2 regions of the Streptomyces sp. V3I8 genome follow, and region 1 is predicted to be linked to the other one. Evidence: predicted binding sites of a transcription regulator. Region 1 holds the regulator's gene; the other holds the start of a gene.

Evidence for each region. The regulator HspR, encoded in region 1, represses chaperone genes until heat shock. The targets are predictions, from matches to a motif close to TTGAGNNNNNNNNNCTCAA.
Region 2: the regulator HspR is predicted to act here: its motif matches at 8,120-8,138, upstream of lon (endopeptidase La).

Annotation. Positions count from the first base shown of each region.
Region 1 is NZ_JAUSZL010000002.1:4,664,614-4,674,610, reverse strand. It holds partial or broken gene QFZ75_RS20775 (peptidoglycan-binding protein) at 1-235, shown strand, start outside; gene QFZ75_RS20770 (hypothetical protein) at 332-586, shown strand; gene QFZ75_RS20765 (Uma2 family endonuclease) at 601-1,233, opposite strand; gene QFZ75_RS20760 (ATP-binding protein) at 1,397-1,879, opposite strand; gene QFZ75_RS20755 (DUF5753 domain-containing protein) at 1,985-2,584, shown strand; gene QFZ75_RS20750 (DUF397 domain-containing protein) at 2,595-2,723, shown strand; gene QFZ75_RS20745 (bifunctional 2-polyprenyl-6-hydroxyphenol methylase/3-demethylubiquinol 3-O-methyltransferase UbiG) at 2,716-3,441, shown strand; gene QFZ75_RS20740 (DUF397 domain-containing protein) at 3,489-3,689, shown strand; gene QFZ75_RS20735 (heat shock protein transcriptional repressor HspR) at 3,753-4,226, opposite strand; gene dnaJ (molecular chaperone DnaJ) at 4,234-5,433, opposite strand; gene grpE (nucleotide exchange factor GrpE) at 5,521-6,204, opposite strand; gene dnaK (molecular chaperone DnaK) at 6,201-8,066, opposite strand; gene QFZ75_RS20715 ((Fe-S)-binding protein) at 8,587-9,997, shown strand, end outside.
Region 2 is NZ_JAUSZL010000002.1:2,971,444-2,981,440, reverse strand. It holds gene fxsT (FxSxx-COOH system tetratricopeptide repeat protein) at 1-927, shown strand, start outside; gene QFZ75_RS12935 (multifunctional oxoglutarate decarboxylase/oxoglutarate dehydrogenase thiamine pyrophosphate-binding subunit/dihydrolipoyllysine-residue succinyltransferase subunit) at 1,027-4,875, opposite strand; gene QFZ75_RS12930 (ATP-binding protein) at 5,160-6,422, opposite strand; gene QFZ75_RS12925 (response regulator transcription factor) at 6,455-7,192, opposite strand; gene QFZ75_RS12920 (spermidine synthase) at 7,305-7,994, opposite strand; gene lon (endopeptidase La) at 8,161-9,997, shown strand, end outside.

The DNA of each region.
Region 1 (9,997 bases):
CCCGGGCGCCGCGTTCTTCGTGCCGGGCCGTCGCAGCGAGCTGATCACCGCGGTCGGCAGGCGGTTGGTGGCGGAGGGCTGCGGACGGTACTCGTCCGGTCCCGGCCCCGTCTGGACGCAGGCCGACGTCCTCTCGTACGCGGTCTGGCAGCGCGGCCTCGGTTACGTGGGCCTGGCGGCGGACGGCATCCCGGGCCGCGTCAGCTGGGACGAGCTGCGCGTGCCGCACGTCTGACGGCGGAGCCCCGAGAACCACGACATGGAAGAGGAGCAAGAGGAGCACCACGATGACCGATGCCATGCGGACGAGGACGATCGCGGGAGGTACTGGATGACGGCGACCGATACCGAGGAGGTCGTCCTGGAGTTGGAACGCCTGCGCCGTTCGGTCGACGTCGGCTTCGCCACCACGCGGGGCGACCTCGCGCTCCTCCTCCAGCGCGTCGACCAGACCGACAAGACCCTCGCCGAACACGAGACCCGTATCGAGGCCCTGGAACGCACCCGCTGGCCGCTGCCTTCGCTGGCCGCGGCGACGTCTGGTCTGGCCCTGGCGCTCACGGTGTGGCAGACCACGGGCCGGTAGCCACTTCCGATCGGCTACTTCTTGGTTCGCGCGGGTCCCGTGATCGCCTCCGTGACGGCGAAACCCTTGGCGGGGCCCTCGGGGACGGTGACCTCGGTGCCGTAGGGCACGCGGTGGACGCCGACCCAGTCGGCCTTCTCGGGGCGGGGTTCGGTGAGGACGGTTACGGTGCCCGCGTCGTCGTGGTCGTCGATGATGACGTAGACCGGGATCGCCGCGCGGGCGTATTCGCGGCGCTTCTTGACGCGGTCGCGGTCCTGGTTGCGTTTACCGGGAGAGACGACCTCGAAGACGACTCGGACGCCTGCAGCTGTGAGGCCGAGCCCGTCATCCGTCACATAGCGCTCGGCGTCCCTGGCCACGATGAACAGGTCTGGCACCCACACACAGCCCTCGTGAATGACGTTCGTGTCGTTCCGGGCAGCGAAGTCCCCACCCTTCAAAAAGTCTCCCAGCGCCTCCTTGAGCAGGAAGACGATCTGGCTGTGTGAGTAGCGGCCGGTGGGTGACACCTCGATGGCTCCCTCAATAATCTCAGCGCGGTAGCCCTCGGGGAGTTCCATCGCTTCCCATGCCTGCCACAGGACCTCGTCGAGGCCGGGCCCGTTCTCGGGCAGGTACGGAGGCTCGGTCCTGATCTCGGTCATGGTCTCGGGCCTCTCGTGTGCAAGAGCGGTCATAGTGGCGTCACCTCCTCAAGTGTGGGCTGGACGTGCTTGCGGCACAAGCAACGCCCTCACGGTAGGGAGCCACCTGGGCTCACCTGCGGAAACGTTCTCGGTACACTCGAACGGGCGAATCCGGAACGGCTCACCCCGTCGGCCACAGCTCGAACCACACGCCCTTCGCGTACCGCCCCGCCCTCTCGTCGGCTACGCCCCACATGTCCGCCACCTCCTCCACCAGAGCCAGCCCTCGCCCCCAGCAGGCGACGGCCCCTGCGGCGGGGCGTGCCATGACCGGCGGATCCGGGCTCTCGTCGAAGACGCTCACGTGGAGGCGGGCCGAGTTCAGACGGACTCGGAGTATGGCGGTGCCCTTGGTGTGCAGATGGACGTCGGTGACCAGCTCCGAGGTGCACAGCGAGGCGGCCATGACGAGCGGCTCACGGTCGTGCGTGTACAGGACCGCCCGCACGAAGTCCCGGCAGACACGGGGCGCGGTGGCGTCCGCCGACGCGAACAGGCTGTAGTCGTGGCCGAGTTGAGCGGGGCGATGGGCGGCACTGCGGGCAGGGCCCAGCTGAGCCAGATCGAGACGGCGAAGACGACCATCTTGACTGAGCGGCTCCATGAGCTCTTCCGCCTCTACGGATGCACGGATAAGACCTACATCCAGGCCTTGGTCGCCATGTCCGAGGCTACGGGCAAGGGGTGATGGAGCGCGCACAAGAGGCATATGGATCCTGGCGCGCTCGATCTGACCGAGTCGGAATCAGAGACCGTGAAGATCCGGACACATGAACCGCTGTTCATTCCGGGGCTCTTCCAGACCACTGAGTACGCGCGTGCCATCTTCACCAGCCCGAAGCTCGGGTTCGACAACATCGAGGAGTGCCTGAGGTTCCGTAAGGAACGGCAGCGCGTTCTCACGCGCGACGACCCGCCGTCCGTGCACGCCGTCATCCACGAGGCGGCCCTGCACATGCGTTTCGGGGGCGCCGAGGTCGTACGGGAGCAGTTGTTGCGTCTGGTCGAGATCGCTCGACTGCCCCATGTGACGATCCAGCTCTACCCGTTCAGCGCCCAGGCCTACGCGGCACTCAGCGGGAACTTCGCACACTTCATCCCCCGCGAGCCAAAGTTGGGCACCGTACTGCTCGAGAATCCGCTTGAGGCCCGCTACTTGACCAGGCAGGAACAGCTGCTGGAGTACACCGCGTTGTTCGATCACCTCGTCGAAAATGCCCTCGCCCCTATCGACGTATCGTTGGCCCCGGCGGCACACTCAGTAAAGGACTCGCTGGCCCTCATCCAGCATCTTCTCTACACGCTCTAGGGAGACCCGCATGCCTGAGCTGAGCTGGCAGAAGTCATCCTTCAGCGGCGGCCCTCAGGGCAACTGTCTCTACATAGCCACCGCCCCGCAGTGCCTCGCCGGACTCCTGCAGCACGTCCGCGCGCAGGGCAATGGCTGACGAGGCCTTCGCGCACCCCCGCCTCGCCGCGATCTACGACCCCCTGGACCCCGACCGCAGCGACCTCGACCCGTACCTCCGTATCGCCGAGGAGGTCGAGGCGCGCCGCGTCCTGGACATCGGCTGCGGCACCGGTGTGTTCGCGCTGCTGCTCGCCGGGCGCGGGATCGAGGTCGTCGGGGTCGATCCGGCGCTTGCGTCGCTCGACGTGGCGCGTGGCAAGCCCGGCAGTGAGCGGGTCCGCTGGATCCACGGTGACGCCGCCACACTCCCGCACCTGCGCGTCGACCTCGCGACCATGACGGCGAACGCGGCCCAGCAGATCGTCGACGACCGGGAATGGGAGCAGACCCTGCGGGGCGCCCACGAAGCGCTGCGGCCCGGCGGACATCTGGTCTTCGAGACCCGGGATCCGGCCCGCCGCGCCTGGGAGGAGTGGAACCGCGAGGCCTCGTACAGCGTGACGGAGATCCCGGGGGCCGGCGCGGTCGAGAGCTGGATCCAGCTGACCGAGGTGAGCGGGCAGCTGGTGTCCTTCCGCCACACCTACGTGTTCACCGTGGACGGGCAGGTGCTGACCTCGGACTCGACGCTGCGGTTTCGCGAGCGGGGCGAGGTCGAAGAAGACCTGCAGTCGCAGGGGTTCGTCGTGCGAGACGTCCGTGACGCCCCCGACCGTCCCGGACGTGAGTTCGTCTTCGTCGCGCAGCGGCGCTGAGAACGCCCTGCCCGCTCTCGTCCTCCGCACCCTTCAAGGAGGCCTCGATGCCTGAACTCACCTGGCAGAAATCGACGTTCAGCGGTGGTCCGCAGGGCGAGTGTGTCTACATGGCCGCCGCCCCCGACGGAACGATCCGCCTCCGCGAGAGCGACGCCCCCGACACCGTTCTCTCCACCGGCCCGCAGGGCCTCGCACGGCTTCTGCACCACGTCCGCTCCACCACTGCGGGACACCCGACCGCGTGAAGGGGCCCGGAGGTTCGTCGTGAACCTCCGGGCCCCTTCACCGGCCGTGCCTGCGCGTGTTCGTCAGTCCGTCGGTGGGCGCTTGGGGCGCCACACCACCAGCGCGCTCGTGTGTTGGACCTCCTGGTACGGGACCAGGTCGCGGCGGTACGAGGCGTGGACCGCCGCCTCGCGCTGCTGCATCGTCGCCGCCGCGCCCTCCACGGCCGACTGCAGTTCCGCCACCCGGGACTGGAGCGCGGCCACCTGGTTCTCCAGCTCGATGATGCGCTTGATGCCGGCGAGGTTGATGCCCTCGTCCTGCGACAACTGCTGGACCGTGCGCAGCAGTTCGATGTCGCGGGCCGAGTAGCGGCGGCCCCGCCCGGCCGTGCGGTCCGGGGAGACCAGGCCGAGGCGGTCGTACTGGCGCAGCGTCTGCGGGTGCAGGCCGGACAGCTGGGCGGCCACCGAGATGACGTACACCGGTGTTTCTTCCGTCAGCTCGTAAGCCCTGCCGGTGAATGAGTTCTGCCGACGACGTCCGGTTCCGTCCATGGTGTCCTCATGCTCCCTTCGCGGCCTGGAACAGCTCCGCCCGCGGATCCTCCTCCGCGGTCGCCTCGCGATACGCCTCCAGCGCGTCACGAGCCTTCCCCGTCACGTCCGCCGGGACACTCACCTCGACGGTGACGAGCAGGTCCCCGCGGGTGCCGTCCTTGCGGACCGCGCCCTTGCCCCGGGCGCGCATCGTACGGCCGTTGGGCGTGCCCGGCGGCAGTTTCAGGGTGACCGGGGGCCCGCCCAGCGTGGGCACGCGGATCTCGCCGCCGAGCGCCGCCTCCGTGAAGGTGACGGGCACGGTGACGGTGAGGTTGTCGCCCTTGCGGCCGAAGACCGGGTGCGCGTCCACGTGCACGGTGACGTACAGGTCACCGGAGGGCCCGCCCCGCTCGCCCGGCGCGCCCTTGCCGCGCAGCCGGATGCGCTGGCCGTCCGACACCCCGGCGGGGATACGGACCTGCATGGTCCGGGACGACTTGGCGCGCCCCGAGCCGCTGCACACCGCGCAGGCGTGCTCGGCGATCAGGCCGCGGCCCTTGCAGTCCGGGCACGGATCGGTCAGCGAGAACCCGCCGCCCGAGCCGCGCGCCACCTGGCCGGTGCCGACGCAGGTCGGGCACACGCGCGGCGTGCCGTTCTTGTCGCCGGTGCCCGAGCAGGCCTTGCAGGGCGACTGCGAGGTCATCCGGAGCGGGACGGTCGCGCCGTCCACCGCCTCCGTGAAGCTGAGCGTGACCTCGGTGTCGATGTCCTGGCCGCGCCGCGGCTGCGTACGGGCGCCGGGGCCGGTGCCCGCGCCGCCGCGGTTGAAGAGGCCGCCGAAGACGTCCCCTATGCCGCCGCCGAAACCGCCGGCCCCACCGGGTCCCTGTGCCCCGCCCTGGGGGCCGCCTCCGAAGAGGTCCCCCAGGTCGAAGTTGAAGGAACCGCCCGACCCGCCGGGTCCGGGCCGGAAGCCGCCGTTGCCGAAGAGGGCGCGGGCCTCGTCGTACTCCTTGCGCTTCTTGGGGTCCCCGAGGACGTCGTTCGCCTCGGAGATCTCCTTGAAGCGCTCCTCGGCCTTCGCGTTGCCCTTGTTGGCGTCCGGGTGGAACTCGCGGGCGAGCTTCCGGTACGCCTTCTTGATCTCGGCCTCGGTGGCGTCCTTGGGGACGCCGAGGACCTTGTAGTAGTCCTTCTCGATGAAGTCCTTGGTGCTCATCCTCGACGCCCCTCCTTCCGTACGTCACTCTCACGTACGCGCTCGGCGTGCTCCGTGCGTGCGGGAGCGCGTACGGTCCGTGTCACGTCAGCCCTCGTCCGGGCCACCGCTCTCCTTGTCGTCGGCCGCCGCGCCCGCCGTGTCCGCCTCGTCGGCCTGGGCCGGCTGGGCGCCCGGCTGCGGCTCGGCCACCGCCACCCGCGCGGGGCGGATGGTGCGCTCGCCGAACCGGTACCCCGGCTGCAGAATCGCCACGCACGTCGTCTCCGTGACGTCCGGCGCGTACGAGTGCATCAGTGCCTCGTGGATCATCGGGTCGAAGGGCTCGCCCTCCTTGCCGAACTGCTGCAGGCCCATCTTCGCCGCGACGGTCTCCAGCGACTCGGCCACCGACTTGAAGCCGCCGACCAGTTCGCCGTGCTCCCGCGCGCGGCCGATGTCGTCGAGCACGGGCAGGAGCTCGGTCAGGAGGTTCGCGATGGCGAGCTCCTTGACCGCGATCCGGTCGCGCTCGACCCGGCGGCGGTAGTTCTGGTACTCGGCCTGGAGCCGCTGGACGTCCGCCGTGCGTTCGTTGAGCGCCGTGCGCACCTGGTCCAGCTGGGCCGTCAGGCCTGCGATCTGAGCTGCTGACTGAGCTGCTGCCGTGTCCCCGGCCCGGGCCGCCCCGTCCTCCGCGGAGGAGGGGGCGGCCTTCGGCTCGGCGTCTTCAGGGGTGGCACCGGAGGGGACATCGGGCTGCTCGTCGAAGCCCGGGGTCTCCTCCGTCACGCGGCACCGTCCTTGCGGTCACGGTCCTCGTCGACGATCTCGGCGTCGACGACGTCGTCGTCGGCGGCCTTGGCACCGGCGTCCGGACCGGCGCCCGGGGCCTCGGCGCCCGCGGTGCCCTGAGCGGCCTGGGCGTCGGCGTACATGGCCTGGCCCAGCTTCTGGGAGACGGCGGCGACCTTCTCGGTGGCCGTACGGATCTCGGCGGTGTCCTCGCCCTTCAGCGCGGCCTTCAGCTCCTCGACGCCCGCCTCGACCTCGGTCTTGACGTCGCCGGGGACCTTGTCCTCGTTGTCCTTGAGGAACTTCTCCGTCTGGTAGACGAGCTGCTCGCCCTGGTTGCGGGCCTCGGCTGCCTCGCGGCGGCGGTGGTCCTCGTCCGCGTACTGCTCCGCCTCCTGGCGCATGCGGTCGACCTCGTCCTTCGGCAGCGAGGAGCCGCCGGTGACGGTCATCTTCTGCTCCTTGCCCGTGCCGAGGTCCTTCGCGGTCACGTGCATGATGCCGTTGGCGTCGATGTCGAAGGCGACCTCGATCTGCGGGACCCCGCGCGGGGCCGGCGGCAGACCGGTCAGCTCGAACATCCCGAGCTTCTTGTTGTACGCCGCGATCTCGCGCTCGCCCTGGTACACCTGGATCTGCACCGACGGCTGGTTGTCCTCGGCCGTCGTGAAGATCTCGGACCGCTTGGTCGGGATCGTGGTGTTGCGCTCGATGAGCTTGGTCATGATCCCTCCCTTGGTCTCGATGCCGAGGGACAGCGGGGTCACGTCGAGGAGCAGGACGTCCTTGACCTCGCCCTTGAGGACACCGGCCTGCAGGGCGGCGCCGATGGCGACGACCTCGTCCGGGTTGACGCCCTTGTTGGCGTCCTGGCCGCCGGTGAGCTCCTTGACGAGCTCGGCCACGGCGGGCATACGGGTGGAGCCACCGACGAGGACGACGTGGTCGATCTCGCTCAGCTGGATGCCGGCGTCCTTGATGACGTTGTGGAACGGCGTCTTGCAGCGCTCCAGGAGGTCGGCGGTGAGCTGCTGGAACTGGGCGCGCGTGAGCTTCTCGTCCAGGTGCAGCGGGCCCTCGGCGGACGCCGTGATGTAGGGCAGGTTGATCGAGGTCTCCGTGGAGGAGGACAGCTCGATCTTGGCCTTCTCGGCGGCCTCGCGCAGACGCTGCAGGGCCATCTTGTCCTTGCCCAGGTCCACGCCGTGGCCGCTGTGGAACTGCTTCACCAGGTAGTCGACGACCCGCTGGTCCCAGTCGTCACCACCGAGGTGGTTGTCACCGTTGGTGGCCTTCACCTCGACGACGCCGTCGCCGATCTCCAGGAGGGACACGTCGAACGTGCCGCCACCGAGGTCGAAGACGAGGATCGTCTGGTCGTCCTTGTCGAGCCCGTACGCCAGGGCGGCGGCCGTCGGCTCGTTCACGATGCGCAGGACGTTCAGGCCCGCGATCTCGCCGGCCTCCTTCGTCGCCTGACGCTCGGAGTCGTTGAAGTACGCCGGGACGGTGATGACCGCGTCGGCCACCTTCTCGCCCAGGTACGCCTCGGCGTCGCGCTTCAGCTTCTGCAGGATGAAGGCGCTCATCTGCTGCGGGTTGAAGTGCTTGCCGTCGAGCTCGATCTTCCAGTCCGTGCCCATGTGACGCTTCACGGACCTGATGGTCCGGTCCACGTTCGTGACCGCCTGGCGCTTCGCGACCTCGCCGACGAGCACCTCGCCGTTCTTGGCGAAGGCGACGACGGACGGCGTGGTCCTGGCGCCCTCGGCGTTGGTGATGACGGTGGGCTCACCGCCCTCCAGAACGCTGACGACGGAGTTAGTCGTGCCCAGGTCGATGCCGACCGCACGTGCCATTTCAATTCCTCCAGCAATGACTTGAGTGGAACGGACTCAAGTGTGCATGACGCTCGCCGCTTGGTCAACAGAGATGAGCCGTGAGGGCTCAACTTTATCTCTCGCTTACGCGCAAGTTGGGGTGTGACCTGCGGGTCGTTCGCCGCCCGCGAGGCGGTTGGGACCGGTCGCGCAGTTCCCCGCGCCCCTGAAAACCGCGTCCCGCCGCACCTGGGTACGGGTCAGTGGGGGTGGGCCGCGCAGTTCCCCACCCCCCTTCAGGGCGAAAGCCGGGGTGCAGCCCCGCTTTCGAGGGGCGCGGGGAACTGCGCGACAAGCCCCCACCCGGGCGGCACCCGGCCGACAAGCCGGGTCCCGCCCCCACCGAAGGGCTCCGCTTCGCCGCGGGTACCCAGGCATGCCTCAGCGACGCAGATCACCGCGTCGCTGACTACAGTGCGGACAGCGGAATGGGTAGTCTCGAAGGACTGCGTAAGCTACCGCTCAGTAATGCAACCTCGCAGGCCCGAGGAGCCCCGAAATGCAACTCGCCGCGATCATCGTGTCGCTGGTCCTGACCGTGGTCGGCGTCGCGCTCATCGCACGCGCCATCGGCCAGTTCGTCCGGTACTTCAAGCTCGGCCAGCCCGTGCCCGCCGGTCTCCGCACCGACAACCCGTACCAGCGCAGTGTGACGCTGGTGAAGGAGTTCCTCGGTCACACCCGGATGAACCGGTGGGGCATCGTCGGTTTCGCCCACTGGTTCGTGGCCGTCGGCTTCCTGACGCTGCCGCCGACCCTGCTGCAGGCCTTCGGCCAGCTCTTCGAGGCCGACTGGGTGCTGCCGTGGATCGGTGAGTTCCTGCCGTTCGAGATGTACATCGAGTTCATCGGCGTGATGACCGTCCTGGGCATCGCCGTGCTCATGGTGATCCGGCTGCTGAGCCTGCCCTCGCGGGCCGGCCGCAAGTCCCGCTTCGCGGGCTCCAAGTCGGGTCAGGCGTACTTCGTCGAGTACGTCATCCTCACCATCGGCCTGGCCATCTACGTGCTGCGCGGCCTGGAGGGCGCCCTGCACCACGTCGAGGGCTACGAGGCCGGGTACTTCGCCTCGTACCCGCTGGTCCTGGCCTTCAAGGGCCTGAGCGTGGGCACGCTGCAGAACCTGGTCTACCTGGTCGCGATGATCAAGATCGGCACGTCCTTCGTGTGGATGATCGTCGTCTCGCTCAACACCAACATGGGCGTGGCCTGGCACCGCTTCCTGGCCTTCCCGAACATCTGGTTCAAGCGCAACGCCGACGGTTCCACCGCGCTGGGCGCGCTGCAGCCGATGACGTCGGGCGGCAAGCCGATCGACTTCACCGACCCCGGCGACGACGACGTCTTCGGCGTCTCCCAGGTCGAGCAGTTCTCCTGGAAGGGCCTGCTGGACTTCTCCACCTGCACCGAGTGCGGGCGCTGCCAGTCGCAGTGCCCGGCCTGGAACACCGGCAAGCCGCTCTCCCCCAAGCTGCTGATCATGTCGCTGCGCGACCACGCGCACGCCAAGGCCCCCTACCTCCTCGCCGGTGGCGGCAAGGACATGGAGGGCAACGAGAAGGCGAGCGCCGAGCAGCTCAAGGACGTGCCCGCCGCGGCGCTCGCCGAGGCCGAGCGCCCACTGATCGGGACCCTGGAGGAGAACGGGGTCATCGACCCCGACGTCCTGTGGTCCTGCACCACCTGCGGTGCCTGCGTGGAGCAGTGCCCGGTCGACATCGAGCACATCGACCACATCGTCGACATGCGCCGCTACCAGGTCATGATCGAGAGCGCCTTCCCGTCCGAGGCCGGGACGATGCTCAAGAACCTGGAGAAGAAGGGCAACCCCTGGGGGCTGGCCAAGAAGCAGCGCCTGGAGTGGACCAAGGAGGTCGACTTCGAGATCCCGGTCGTCGGCCGCGACCTCG
Region 2 (9,997 bases), 1.7 Mb from region 1:
TCGGAGGAGGTCTGCGAGGGGTACACGGAACTGCGCGGGGAGGACCACCCCGCCACCCTCGGGGCCCAGAACAACCGGGCCGTCTCGCTCCGGCTGCTCGGCCGCTTCGGGGAAGCCCTGGAGATCGACCGACGAGTGCTGGGTCTGCGCGGCGAGGTGCTGGGCCCGCACCACTTTTTGACTCTGAACAGCGAAACCTGGTGCGCGATCGACCTCCGCCTGCTGGGCCGCTATCAGGAGGCCCTGGAGATGCAGCGGGCGAACAGGGCCCGGCACCGGGAGGTTCTGGGTGACGACAATCCGCAGACCCTGTGGGCCGTCTACAACCTGGCCCAGTGCGTGTACCGCACGGACGACCTGGAGGCGGCGGGAGAGCATTTCACCGCCGCGCGTGTCAAGAGCGAACGGGTCCACGGCAAGCGGCACTCGGTCACCCTGGTCTTCGCGACGGCCCACAGCTGTTTCATGCGCGAACACGGTGACATCGACCGGGCACGCGAGCTCGGCGAGCGCGTGGTCGACCGGTACGAGCGGCTGCTCGGGCCGGACCACCTGTTCGTCGCGGGCGCCCGGAGCAACCAGGCCCTCATCCTGCGCGCCGTCGGCGAACGGACACAGGCCCGCCGTCTCGCCGAGCGGGCACTGACCGACATGACGAGCGCCGTCGGGTCCGACCATCCCTGGGCCCTCGGCTGTGCGATCACCGCCGCGATGACGCTGCACCTCACCGACCGCGTCGAAGCGGCCGTCGAGCTGGGCCGGGACACGGTGGAACGGGCCGGCCGGATCCTGGGCCCGGACCACCCGCTGACCCGGATCGCCCGCCGCGCCCTCGACGCCGACCTGCGCGCCCTGCGCGGCGAGGACGTGCCCACCCCCGAAGAGCGGGCACGCCTGTATTGGAACTTCGAGCCCCAGACGACCTGACACGGCGCCCGCCCCGGCACCACGCCGGAGGGCCCGGCCCCGAGCCGAAGCTCGGGACCGGGCCCTGCGTCCGTACGACTGCGTCCGTACGACCGCCGGTCAGGCGTCGAACACCTCGCGCACCAGCTGCTCCTGCTCCGCCTGGTGGCGCTTGGCCGATCCCACCGCCGGGGACGAGCTCGCCGGGCGGGAGATGCGGCGCAGGCGCTCCCCGTGGGGAACCTCCGCGCCGACCGCCAGGTCCAGGTGGTCGATGAGGTTCAGCGCGATGAACGGCCACGCGCCCTGGTTCGCCGGCTCCTCCTGGGCCCACAGGTACTTCTCGGCGTTCGGGTACTTGGCGATCTCCGCCTGGAGCTCGGCACCCGGGAGGGGGTACAGGCGCTCGATGCGGATGACGGCCGTGTCCGTGATGCCGCGCTTCTTCCGCTCACCGTCGAGGTCGTAGTAGACCTTGCCGGCCGTGAAGACGACCTTCTTGACGGCCGCCGGGTCGACCGAGTCGTCGCCGATGACCGGACGGAAGCCGCCCGTCGTGAACTCCTCCGCCTTCGACGCGGCCGCCTTGAGGCGGAGCATCGACTTCGGGGTGAAGACCACCAGCGGCTTGTGGTGCGGGTTGTGCACCTGCCACCGCAGGAGGTGGAAGTAGTTCGACGGGAGCGTCGGCATGGCGACCGTCATGTTGTTCTGCGCGCACATCTGGAGGAAGCGCTCCGGGCGGGCGGACGAGTGGTCCGGGCCCTGGCCCTCGTAGCCGTGCGGGAGGAGCAGCGTGACGCCGGACGTCTGGCCCCACTTCTGCTCCGCCGACGAGATGAACTCGTCCACCACCGTCTGGGCGCCGTTGACGAAGTCGCCGAACTGCGCCTCCCACATCACGAGGGACTCGGGACGCGCCAGCGAGTAGCCGTACTCGAAGCCCATCGCCGCGTACTCGGACAGGAGCGAGTCGTAGCAGTTGTAGCGGGCCTGCTCGTCCGACAGGTACTGCAGCGGGGTGAAGTCCTCGCCCGTCTCGCGGTCGATGAGCACCGCGTGGCGCTGGCCGAACGTGCCGCGGCGGGAGTCCTGGCCCGAGAGGCGCACCGGGGTGCCCTCCAGGAGCAGGGAGCCGATCGCGAGCGTCTCGCCCATGCCCCAGTCGATCGTGCCGTCCTCGACCATCGACGCGCGGCGCTGCAGCTGGGGCAGCAGGCGCGGGTGGACGGTGACGCGCTCGGGGATGTTGACCTGGGACTCGGCGATCCGCTTGACGACCTCCTGGGAGACGGCCGTGGTGACCGCCACCGGGAACTCGGGCTTCACGTCCGGGGCGTGCGACTCGGACGCCGCCGACGCCGCCTCGCGGACCTCCGTGAAGACCTTCTCCAGCTGGCCCTGGTAGTCCTGCAGCGCCTGCTCGGCCTCCTCCAGCGTGATGTCGCCCCGGCCGATCAGCGACTCGGTGTAGAGCTTGCGCACCGAGCGCTTCTTGTCGATCAGGTCGTACATCAGCGGCTGGGTGAACGCCGGGTTGTCGGACTCGTTGTGACCGCGGCGGCGGTAGCAGATGAGGTCGATGACGACGTCCTTGTTGAACGCCTGCCGGAACTCGAAGGCCAGCCGCGCGACGCGGACGACGGCCTCGGGGTCGTCGCCGTTCACGTGGAAGATCGGCGCCTCGATCATGCGGGCCACGTCGGTGGCGTACATGGAGGAGCGCGACGATTCCGGGGCGGCGGTGAAGCCGACCTGGTTGTTGATGACCACGTGGACCGTACCGCCGGTGCGGTAGCCCCGCAGCTGCGACATGTTCAGGGTCTCGGCCACCACGCCCTGGCCCGCGAAGGCCGCGTCACCGTGCAGGGCGACCGGCAGGACGGTGAAGTCCGTGCCGCCCTTGTTGATGATGTCCTGCTTGGCGCGGGCGATGCCCTCGAGGATCGGGTCGACCGCCTCCAGGTGCGAGGGGTTGGCGGCCAGCGAGACCTTGATCTGCTCGCCGTCCAGGCCCGTGAAGACGCCCTCGGCGCCCAGGTGGTACTTGACGTCGCCGGAGCCGTGCATCGACTTCGGGTCGAGGTTGCCCTCGAACTCCCGGAAGATCTGCGCGTACGACTTGCCGACGATGTTCGCCAGGACGTTCAGGCGGCCGCGGTGGGCCATGCCGACGACGACCTCGTCCAGGCGCGACTCGGCGGCGGAGTCGAGCACCGCGTCGAGCAGCGGGATGACGGACTCGCCGCCCTCCAGGGAGAAGCGCTTCTGGCCGACGTACTTCGTCTGCAGGAAGGTCTCGAACGCCTCCGCCGCGTTCAGCCGGCGCAGGATGCGCAGCTGCTCCTCGCGCTCCGGCTTGCTGTGCGGGCGCTCGATGCGGTCCTGGATCCAGCGGCGCTGCTTCGGGTCCTGGATGTGCATGAACTCGACGCCGGTGGTGCGGCAGTACGAGTCGCGCAGCACGCCGAGGATGTCGCGCAGCTTCATCAGGGACTTGCCCGCGAAACCGCCGACCGCGAACTCGCGCTCCAGGTCCCACAGGGTGAGCCCGTGCTCGGTGATGTCCAGGTCGGGGTGCTTGCGCTGGCGGTACTCCAGCGGGTCGGTGTCGGCCATGACGTGGCCGCGGACCCGGTAGGAGTGGATCAGCTCGAAGACCCGGGCGGCCTTCGTGACGTCGCTGTCGTGCGAGGCGTCGATGTCCTTGAGCCAGCGGACCGGCTCGTAGGGGATGCGCAGGGCCTCGAAGATCTCGTCGTAGAAGCCGTTCTCGCCGAGCAGGTAGTTCGCGACGACGCGCAGGAACTCGCCGGACGCGGCGCCCTGGATGACCCGGTGGTCGTAGGTCGACGTGAGCGTCATGACCTTCGAGATGCCGAGCTTGTTCAGGGTGTCCTGCGAGGTGCCCTGGAACTCCGCGGGGTAGTCCATCGCGCCGACGCCCATGATGACCGACTGACCGGGCATCAGACGCGGCACGGAGTGGACGGTGCCGAGGCCGCCGGGGTTGGTCAGCGAGACGGTGACCCCGGTGAAGTCGTCCATCGTCAGCTTGCCGTCACGGGCGCGGCGGACGATGTCCTCGTAGGCCTGCCAGAACTCGAAGAAGTTCAGCGTCTCGGCCTTCTTGATGCCCGCGACGACCAGCTGGCGGTCGCCGTTGGGCTTCACCAGGTCGATGGCGAGACCGAAGTTGACGTGCTCCGGCTTGACCAGGGTCGGCTTGCCGTCCTTCTCCACGAAGGAGTAATTCATCGACGGCATGGCCTTGATGGCCTGCACCATCGCGTAGCCGATGAGGTGGGTGAAGGAGATCTTCCCGCCCCGGGCACGCTTCAGGTGGTTGTTGATGACGATGCGGTTGTCGAAGAGCAGCTTCACCGGGACCGCGCGCACGGACGTGGCCGTGGGGACCTCGATGGAGGCGTTCATGTTCTTCGCGACCGCGGCGCCCGGACCGCGCAGCGTCACGTACTCGGGGCCCCCGTGGGACTCCGGGGCGGGCGCGGCCTTGGCGGCGGCCGGCCTGGCCGCGGCGGGCTTCGCCGGGGCGGCGGCCGGAGCCGGCGCCTTGGCCGGGGCGGCAGCCGCCGGAGCGGCGGCCGCGGGCTTCGCGGCCGCGGGTGCGGCCTGCGCCGGGGCGGCCGGAGCCTGGACCGGCGCGGCCTGGGCCGGAGCCTTGGCCTGGGCCGGGGGAGCTGCCGGGGCGGACGGAGCGGGGGCGGCGGTGGTTCCCGCGCCCCCCGCGGCCGCGGTACCCGCCTGGGGCGAGGCGGTCGCGCCGCCCGGCTTGTAGTCGGCGAAGAAGTCCCACCAGGCTCGGTCTACCGAATTCGGGTCCTGGAGGTACTGCTGATAGATCTCATCGACGAGCCACTCGTTGGGTCCGAAAGCGGCCGCGGGGTTCTTCCCGGCGGCTTGGTCATCGGTCGAGATGCTCGAGTTACTGGGGGACTGTGGCGACACGGCGGCAACCGCCCTCTTCCGCTTCACAAGGTGATGGACAGCGGGAATAAAGGCTACGCCCCCCGGACCGCCTAGGTCAGGCCGGGCATGGTCATCGTCGCGTAAGTCACATCGAATCGCGTGTTTCGGGGGTGGAAATGGCGGGAAACAAGCGGGGTTCCGATACCGAACGGACGCGCCGGCCCGGGATCACGACCGCGAACGGCCGGTTTCCGTGCGAGGAACGCGCGATGACACGTGTCCTGCTGCCCGATCACGTGGATCTTGGGCTCTCGCTTCGAACCCTACGTCAACCTGTCCGGCGAGGGCACTCCCGGAAGGGTGACCTGGATCCGGCAGCCCCGCTCGGATTCGGCCACGCCGATCCGGCCACCGTGCAGATCCACCGCCCAGCGGGCGATCGCGAGCCCGAGGCCCGTACCGCCGTCGCTGCCCGGGCCGTGCGGCGCGACGACCCCGCCGCGGTTGAACCGCTCGAAGACCCGGTGCCACTCCGAGCGCGGGATGCCGGGGCCCTCGTCCAGGACCTCCAGGTCCAGGGACTCGGGGCCGTCGCCGCGCCGGGCCCGCACCGTGACCCGGCCGTGCGGCGGGCTGTGTTTGACCGCGTTGTCGATGAGGTTGGCGACGACCTGGTGGATCCGTTCCGGGTCCACGTGCGCGGTCAGCTCCGGCGGGGACACGTCGAGGTGCAGGTGGACGTCGGTGCGCGTGTGGCTGCCGGAACCGGAGGCGATGCCCGCGCGCGCGGAGGCCACCATGTTGGCCTCCTTCAGTACGCCGGACAGGTACGGCCACACCTCGAAGCGCCGCTTGCGCAGCGGTACGACGCCGCTGTCCAGGCGGGAGAGGTCGAGCAGCGTCTCCACCAGGCGCCCCAGCCGCTCGGTCTGCTTCAGGGCCGTGCGCATCGTCTCGGGGTCGGCGGCGGACACCCCGTCCACCACGTTCTCCAGGACCGCGCGCAGGCCCGCGATGGGGGTGCGCAGCTCGTGCGAGACGTTCGCCACGAGCTCCTTGCGCTGGCGCTCCTGGGCCTCCAGGTCGTCGGCCATGCGGTTGATCGTCTGGGCCAGGTCGCCCAGCTCGTCCCGGCGGTCGGCGCCCCTGACCCGGCGCGTGTAGTCGCCGTGCGAGATGCCCCGCGCGACGGTGCTCATCTCGTCCAGCGGGGCGGTGATCGAGTGCGCCACGAACTGGGTGATCAGCAGGGTGGCGATCATCGAGAAGACCGTGATGAAGCGCAGCTCGGTCTCGGTGCGCACCGCGATCATCAGCAGGCCCGTGGTGATGAAGACCGAGACGACGACCAGCGTGCCGAGTTTCGTCTTGATGGAGAAGGGCCGTACGTCCCCCCAGGAACCGGAACCGGAGACCGTGCCCGGCGGCGTGCCGGGGGCCGCCGTACCGGTGACCTGGGCCGGACCCGTGCCGGGGGATCCGGTGCCAGAGGACTCCGCGCCGGGGAATCCCGCACCGTCGGCCGGGCCGGTCACCGGCCCCGCGCCCGCCTTGACGCGCCCGCGCAGTACGCCGCGACCCCTCATCACACCAGTCCCCTCGGTCAGGGTGCCCGACTTTAGGGCGTCGGGGTCTCCAGCGCGTAGCCCACGCCGTGCACCGTACGGATCCGTTCGGCGCCGATCTTCCGGCGCAGGGCCTTGATGTGGCTGTCCACGGTCCGGGTGCCGGACGCGTCCGCCCAGTCCCACACCTCGGCCAGCAACTGCTCGCGGGAGAGCACCGCGCGCGGGGTGTTGGCCAGGCAGACCAGCAGGTCGAACTCGGTCGGCGTCAGGTGCACGTCCTCGGAACGCACCCGCACCCGGCGCTGTGCGTGGTCGATCTCCAGCTCACCGAGGCGCAGGATGCCGGAACGGGGCGTGGACGCGGCCAGCGCGGCCCGCTCCACCCGCCGCAACAGAACGTGCACACGCGCGGCCAGCTCACGCATGGAGAACGGTTTCGTCATGTAGTCGTCGGCGCCCACGCCGAGCCCGACCAGCATGTCCGTCTCGTCGTCGCGCGCGGTGAGCATCATGACCGGCACCGGGCGGGCCGCCTGGACGCGCCGGCAGACCTCCAGGCCGTCGAAACCCGGCAGCATGATGTCGAGGATCAACAGGTCGGGCTGCCATGCCTCGGCCGTGTCCACGGCGGCCGGTCCGTCACTCGCTGTTTGCACGAGGAACCCTTCGGCGCGCAGCCGGGCGGCGATGGCGTCGACGATCGTCGGATCGTCCTCGACCACCAGCACCCGGCGTTGAGCGCCCGGCGTGGCCGCCGTGCCGTTGTGCGAGGTGTGTGTCTGCTCCATCGCCCGCCCCTACGTGTGCTTTCCGGAACCAGTGGGGTGATTCCATGACTGCGCTTGACGCTTGAATGATCGGCGTCAGAGCAGCAGGGTACGGGCAGTGACCGCCGCTCGGCTATCCAGGTCTTACCGCGAGATGCACCACGTCCGGAACGCCTCGGGCAACCGGGATCTCTTCGGTACGCACCTGCCGGAACCCGGCATTCTGCAAGGTACTTGCAAAATCAGGCGAAGGTCTGGCCGACCAGACGGCGAGTATCCCGCCGGGCTTCAACACCCGCGCGCACGCGGCGAGTCCGCCACCGGAGTAGAGGCTTTCGTTGCCCTCCGTGACGGTCCACTCGGGTCCGTTGTCGATGTCGAGGCACAGTACGTCGTACGTGTCGGATGTCTCATTGACGTGTGTGACGAGATCCGCCTCGATGATCTCGGTGCGCGGGTCCGCGAGCGCGTTTGCCGACAACTCGGCGAGGGGCCCCGAGCGGTGCCAGTCGATGACCGCCCGTTCCCGCTCGACCACGGCGATGCGGCCCCAGCGGGGCTCGGCCGCCGCGTGGGCGAGGGAGAAGCCGACGCCGAGACCGCCGATCAGTACGTCCGGCGCGGTGCGCCCGTCCAGCGCGCCGAGCGCGGCGTCGACCAGCAGCCGCTCCGAGCGGCCGTCGGAGGTGTCCATGAGGAAGCACCCGTTGGCGATGATCTGCAGCAGCGCGCCGTGCCGCCGCAGCACGATCTCTCCGTACGGTCCCTCGCGGCGGTCGATGACTACGGGACTGTCATGGGGCGCGGCGTACGAGGTGGTCATGGGGCCATCCTGGCAAGTCCGCCCGGGCCGGGCAGCCGGTTTTCGCCGGGCCGGACGGCGCGCCGCGGCAGGAGCGATCGCTCACAGCGAACAGCGTTCGGGGAACATTCACGGGCTCACGTGCATTGAGTCGGCATAGCTCAACTTGAATGCCGAAGGGGTAATCATGGCTTTGACGTCCGAACCGCTCACTCTGCCCGTGCTGCCGCTCGACGACGAGGTCGTGCTGCCCGGCATGGTGGTGCCCCTGGACCTGAACGACGCCGATGTGCGCGCCGCGGTCGAGGCCGCGCAGGCCGCCGCCCGTTCCACCGGTGCCAGCAAGCCGAAGGTGCTGCTTGTTCCGCGGATCGACGGCACGTACGCGAACACGGGCGTGCTCGGCACGGTCGAGCAGGTGGGGCGCCTCGCCGACGGCGACCCCGGCGCCCTGATCCGCGGCCGCGCCCGGGTGCGGGTGGGAGCCGGTACGACCGGTCCCGGCGCCGCCCTGTGGGTGGAGGGCGTCCAGGTCGAGGAGACCGTGCCGGACCCGCTGCCCGGCTCCGTGACCGAGCTGGTCAAGGAGTACAAGGCGCTGGCCACCAACTGGCTGAAGAAGCGTGCCGCCTGGCAGGTCGTGGACCGCGTCCAGCAGATCGACGACGTGGCCGCCCTCGCCGACAACAGCGGCTACTCGCCGTTCCTGACGACCGCCCAGAAGGTCGAGCTGCTGGAGACCACCGACCCGGTGGCCCGGCTGAAGCTCGCCACCGAGCACCTGCGCGAGCACCTCGCCGAGCAGGACGTGGCCGAGTCCATCGCCAAGGACGTACAGGAAGGTGTGGACAAGCAGCAGCGGGAGTTCCTGCTGCGGCGGCAGCTGGAGGCCGTGCGCAAGGAGCTGCGCGAGCTGAACGGCGAGGCCGAGGGCGAGGAGTCCGACGACTACCGGGCCCGCGTCGAGGCCGCCGACCTCCCCGAGAAGGTCCGCGAGGCCGCGCTCAAGGAGGTCGAGAAGCTGGAGCGCTCCAGCGACCAGTCGCCCGAGGGCTCCTGGATCCGCACCTGGCTCGACACCGTGCTCGAACTGCCGTGGAACGAGCGCACCGACGACAGCGCCGCCGGGTACGACATCCGGGCCGCCCGAGCGGTCCTCGACGCCGAGCACGCCGGCCTGGACGACGTGAAGGAGCGGATCACCGAGTACCTGGCGGTCCGCAAGCGCCGCAACGACCGCGGGCTGGGGGTCGTGGGCGGGCGTCGCGGCGGCGCCGTGCTCGCGCTCGTCGGGCCGCCCGGCGTCGGCAAGACCTCTCTCGGCGAGTCCGTCGCGCACGCCATGGGCCGCAAGTTCGTCCGCGTCGCCCTCGGCGGCGTACGGGACGAGGCGGAGATCCGCGGCCACCGGCGTACGTACGTCGGCGCGCTGCCCGGCCGGATCGTGCGCGCCATCAAGGAGGCCGGGTCCATGAACCCGGTGGTCCTGCTCGACGAGATCGACAAGGTGGGCTCCGACTTCCGGGGCGACCCGGCCGCCGCCCTCCTCGAAGTTCTCGACCCGGCCCAGAACCACACCTTCCGGGACCACTACCTGGAGGTCGAGCTCGACCTGAGCGACGTCGTCTTCCTCACCACCGCCAACGTGCTGGAGGCCATCCCGGAGGCGCTGCTCGACCGCATGGAACTGGTGCGGCTCGACGGCTACACCGAGGACGAGAAGGTCGTCATCGCGCGCGACCACCTGCTCCCGCGCCAGCTGGAGCGGGCCGGTCTGGAGCAGGCCGAGGTCACCCTCGACGAGAGCGCGCTGCGCAAACTGGCCGGCGAGTACACCCGTGAGGCGGGCGTACGCAATCTGGAGCGGTCCGTCGCACGGCTGCTCCGCAAGGTCGCGGCGCAGCACGAACTCGGTGAGCGGGAGCTGCCGTTCACGGTCGGCGCGGACGACCTGCGCGCGCTGATCGGCAGGCCGCACCACGTGCCCGAGTCCGCCCAGGACCCGGCCGAGCGCCGCACGGCGG